One region of the Brassicibacter thermophilus genome, then DNA from elsewhere that is predicted to be linked to it. Evidence: riboswitches for the same ligand, from Rfam matches in the RefSeq annotation. Region 1 holds a riboswitch; the other holds the start of a gene.
What was found. Region 1 has a riboswitch for glycine ahead of gcvT (glycine cleavage system aminomethyltransferase GcvT). Riboswitches for the same ligand answer to the same signal wherever they lie in the genome.

Region 1 (2,475 bases):
TTTTTAGCAAGCTTCCCACCTTTTATTGGTTCCATTACTACAACTGAAATATTTTTAGAAGCAGCATATTTTAATCCTTCTATACCTGCTTGGTAATTGTCATCCATATAGTTTAGCTGTATTTGGCAAAAATCCCAGTCGTATGAATCAACTATTTCTTTGAACAACTCGATATTATCATGGAATGAAAAACCTATATATTTTATTCTTCCATCATCTAAAGCTCTTTTGACAAAGTCAAATACTTTTAGCTCATTTATCTTATTCCATAATTTTTTATTTAAAGTATGCAAAAGATAGAAGTCTACATAGTCTGTATTAAGTTTTTCAAGTTGCTCATTTAAGTACTTATCAAAGTCTTCATGTTCTTTTACTAGCCAAACAGGTGATTTAGTAGCAAGCTTAATTTTTTCTCTATATCCGTTTTTTAAAGCTTTACCTACTAATATTTCACTGTTTTTGTTATGGTAAGGATAAGCAGTGTCTATGTAATTTACTCCATTATCTATTGCATATCTTATCATTTCAATAGCTTTTTTTTCATCAATTTTACCTTGGTCATTATCTATTATAGGTAATCTCATACAGCCAAATCCTAATACTGACATATTCAAATTATCCTTAGTAAAACTCCTGTATTGCATATGTACGCCTCCTTTTAAATAAGATGTATAGGTATTTAATTTAATGGTTTGAGGAAATTGCATAATAAAATAATTTAAGAAATTTTGCAGTAATTATACAAGTTTATCATTTTTATAATATCATATTTTTTTTATTATAACAAAAAAAGTGTTGAAGTTTTCAGAAAAATATATTATCATGAAAATGAGTTCAACAATAAAACATTATACCAGATGAAGGTAACGAGAGATGCCCTTTTGGGAGCCGAAGAAGCAATATGTATTTGTGTACATAGAATCTTTCAGGCAAAAGTATCGTTATTGGATGGACCTCTGGAAAGTTCAGAAATGACACCGTAGGAGCAATACAGTATTATCTGTAGAAACTCTCAGGTTTGCATACAGGGGATATGATAACATATCTAAATGTGTATATCATGTCCCTTTATTATTTTAAAGGATATATGATATACATGTATCCTTTTTTTAGTGCATATTATTAATGTTATGATAATTAATTAAAAGAAAAATATGTTTATAATTTAGAATTTTGTAGAAAGAATAATAATAAGGAGGGAGGAAGTAAAATGGGGAGTTCTAAAAAAACAGCTCTTTACGAAATTCATTTAAAACATGGTGGCAAGATAGTAAATTATGCAGGATGGTCATTACCCGTTCAGTATGAGGGAATAATACCAGAACATAATGCAGTAAGGACTAAAGCAGGTATTTTTGATGTATCTCACATGGGAGAAATTGAGGTAAAAGGAAAGGATGCATTTAAATATGTTCAAAATCTAGTAACTAATGATATTTCGACTCTTAATGACAACCAAGTAATATATAGCTTTATGTGTTATCCTGATGGTGGGGTAGTTGACGATTTACTTATTTATAAGTTTTCTAATGAACACTATTATCTAGTAGTAAATGCTGCAAATGTTGACAAAGACTACCAATGGATGCTTGACAATAAAGCTGAATTTGATGTAGATATATTAAATGTTTCTGATCAAATTTCTGAAGTAGCACTTCAAGGCCCTAAGGCACAAGAGATACTTCAAAAACTTACAGATACAGATTTATCCCAAATTAAATTTTTCTATTGCAATAGAGATGTAAATATTGCTGGGGTAAAATGTTTAGTGTCGAGGACAGGATATACTGGAGAAGATGGATTTGAAATTTACACAAGCAATGACCAAATTTCAAAAGTGTGGAATGAAATTATAAATGTAGGAAAAGGGCTTGGGTTAAAACCAGCAGGGCTAGGTGCAAGAGATACATTAAGGTTTGAAGCAACATTACCTCTTTATGGGCATGAGATTTCTAAGGACATTACACCATTAGAAGCTGGGTTAGGTTACTTTGTAAAACTCAATAAGGAAAATTTTATCGGTAAAGACGCATTAGTAAAACAAAAAGAGGAAGGATTACAAAGGAAACTTGTCGGATTTGAGATGAAAGGAAGAGGTATTCCAAGGGAATTTTATGATGTATTTGTTGAAGGAAAAAAAATTGGATTTGTTACTACGGGATATTTTTCACCTACATTAAAGAAAAATATAGGATTAGCTTTAATTGAATCAAAATACGCAAAGTTAGGTAATGAAATAGAGATAATGATTAGAAAAAAACCTGTCAAAGCAGAAATTATTGACAAACGTTTTTATAAGAAAAACTATAAGAAATAATTTTAATTTCTCAAATTAACAAAAAATAAACAATATTTAATTTATTTATAGGTAAACGGATTTTAAAAGTAAGGTATATATAATTAAAGAGTTAAAATTATTTGCTTATAATTACTATTAATTATCATGAATTTATTTTTAAAATGTAGTAAAATATA
Region 2 (2,475 bases), 660 kb from region 1:
CGAAGCTTTTTTCAAAAAAGATAATAAGCTTATTAATAAAGTATTTGAAAAAGAAAAAGTTATTAATCAATTAGAAAATGATATAACAGAATATCTTGTTGAATTATCAAATGCACCACTAACTGATGAACAACATAATATAGTAAATATGCTATTTAATGCAGTAAATGATATCGAAAGAGTTGGAGATCATGCGGATAATTTAGGAGAGCTGGCACAATATGCTGTTGATAATAATTTAAAATTTACTCAAAAAGCTCTTGAGGAGCTGCAAATTATGTTTAATAAAGTTTTATATGTTTATAAAACTGCTATAAAAGCTTTTGAAACTAAACAATTTGAAATTGCGACCAAGGTAAAAGGATATGAAGAAGAAATTGACTTAATGGAAAAACAGTATAGGGCAAATCACATTGATAGATTAAATAAACAATCGTGTCATCCAGCTTCAGGTGTTGTTTTTTTAGATATTATTAGTAATCTTGAAAGAGTTTCTGATCACTCTTCTAATATAGCATTATATATATTAGATTTATTAGATTGAGTAGAAAATACAGTATCAATAAAAAAGTACTATGCTTGATAAAAAAAATACAAATTAGGTATTGTATAGTTGATAAATATATATTATAATATGTATAGAAGTTATAGATAAAAAAAATTAATATTGATTTTCGACTGTGAGATAAATGCGGGAGAGACCAATTAAGTTTGGCGCCGAAGGAACAAGTTGTAGAACTTGCCATTCTACGATGAATTTCTCAGGCAAAAGAACCGCATTTTGACAGTCCTCTGGAAAGTGTATTTCCACCGAAGGAGCAATTCTGAAAAGAAGAAACTCTCAGGTCAAAAACAGAGTAGAAGGGCACATTGTTGTTTTTCTATTCTGTTTTTTTATGCAAACCATTGAAATTGAATGGGAATATGGGAGATGAAAAATTTGAATAAGTTACTAATAATTACTAATAATCCTTTAGTGAAGGAAAGATATAGTAACATTTACAATGTTGAGTTTTATAAAGTTGATTACATGGGTATATTAAAAATTATAAGGGATTATATCCATAGAGGCTATATTTTATTGACACATCCTCTGTCTGGAAGTGTTAAACCAAATGAAACACCTTATAAAACTGTAATTATAAAAAAAGGAAAAGAAAATTTGGATTATAAATCATTAAAACTAATAGAGGATAGCATGGCTGCAACAAGTAAATTTTTAAAAAATAAAAAAACTCCTTGTTGGACCGAAAGAGTTTTGAAAGATTTTCAAGTAATAGATTTATCTTTAATTGAAAATGTAATTAATAAAAGTCTATAGTGTCAATAATACATTAGGAGCATAAATGTAAAAAATGTTATTAATAAGGTAGTATACTTATAAAGGTAAAAAATTAACAAAAATACTCATAGTAACTTAATTTTGTTATCAAATTATATGGATAGTAAAAAAAATAAGAAAGAAAATAATAAAAAGGAGTGAATTAATATGGATAATATTTATGACGTGGTAATTATTGGTTCAGGGCCTGCAGGATTATCAGCAGGGATATACGCTGCAAGAGCTAGAATGAAAACATTAATACTTGAAAGGGAAAAAGCTGGAGGGCAAATTGTAACTACTGAAGAAGTTGCTAACTACCCTGGTTCTATAAGAGATGCTAGTGGCCCATCACTTATTGCAAGGATGGTTGAACAAGTAGAGGAATTTGGTGCTGAAAGAAAATTAGATGAAATTATTGAAGTGGATTTTAGTGAAAAAATTAAGGTTTTAAAAGGGAAAAAAGGAGAATACAAAGCTAAATCAGTAATCATTGCTACAGGAGCGAAGCCAAGACCAATAGGTTGCCCTGGAGAAAAAGAATTAACTGGAAAGGGAGTTTCATACTGTGCAACTTGTGATGGAGCTTTCTTTGAAGGTATGGATGTTTATGTTATTGGTGGAGGAGATTCAGCAGTTGAAGAAGCAATATACTTAACTAAGTTTGCTAGAAAGGTAACTATAGTTCACAGAAGAGATGAATTAAGAGCTGCAAAATCAATTCAAGAAAAAGCATTTAAAAATGAAAAAATTGATTTTATCTGGGACTCAGTAGTTAAAGAAATAAAAGGTGATGGCATAGTAGAGTCTATGATACTTCAAAACAAGAAAACTGGAGAAGAAACTGAAATTGTAGCTAATGAAGAAGATGGAACATTTGGCATATTTGTATTCATTGGATATTTACCAAAAACTGAGTTATTTAATGATATCGTGAAAATGGAAAGAGGATATATAGTAACTGATGAGAATATGAAGACAAACATTGAAGGTGTATTTGCAGCAGGAGATTGCAGAGTTAAATCATTAAGGCAAGTAGTAACTGCTTGTGCTGATGGTGCTATTGCTGCTACTCAAGCTGAAAAATACATAGAAAATAATTTTTAAAAAAAGTTAGGAGGGGATTATAAATGTTAGTACTTGATAAAAATACT

Region 2: it holds a riboswitch for glycine, as region 1 does, so the genes downstream of both, ACZ41D_RS06485 (GrdX family protein) here and gcvT (glycine cleavage system aminomethyltransferase GcvT) in region 1, are expected to answer to the same signal.

The regions. Positions count from the first base shown of each region.
Region 1 covers NZ_AP042446.1:714,384-716,858, forward strand. Annotated here, with positions in the region: gene ACZ41D_RS03430 (aldo/keto reductase) at 1-644, opposite strand, end outside; glycine riboswitch at 858-951, shown strand; glycine riboswitch at 954-1,031, shown strand; gene gcvT (glycine cleavage system aminomethyltransferase GcvT) at 1,211-2,317, shown strand.
Region 2 covers NZ_AP042446.1:1,373,353-1,375,827, forward strand. Annotated here, with positions in the region: gene ACZ41D_RS06480 (Na/Pi cotransporter family protein) at 1-544, shown strand, start outside; glycine riboswitch at 683-787, shown strand; gene ACZ41D_RS06485 (GrdX family protein) at 941-1,321, shown strand; gene trxB (thioredoxin-disulfide reductase) at 1,490-2,428, shown strand; gene trxA (thioredoxin TrxA) at 2,452-2,475, shown strand, end outside.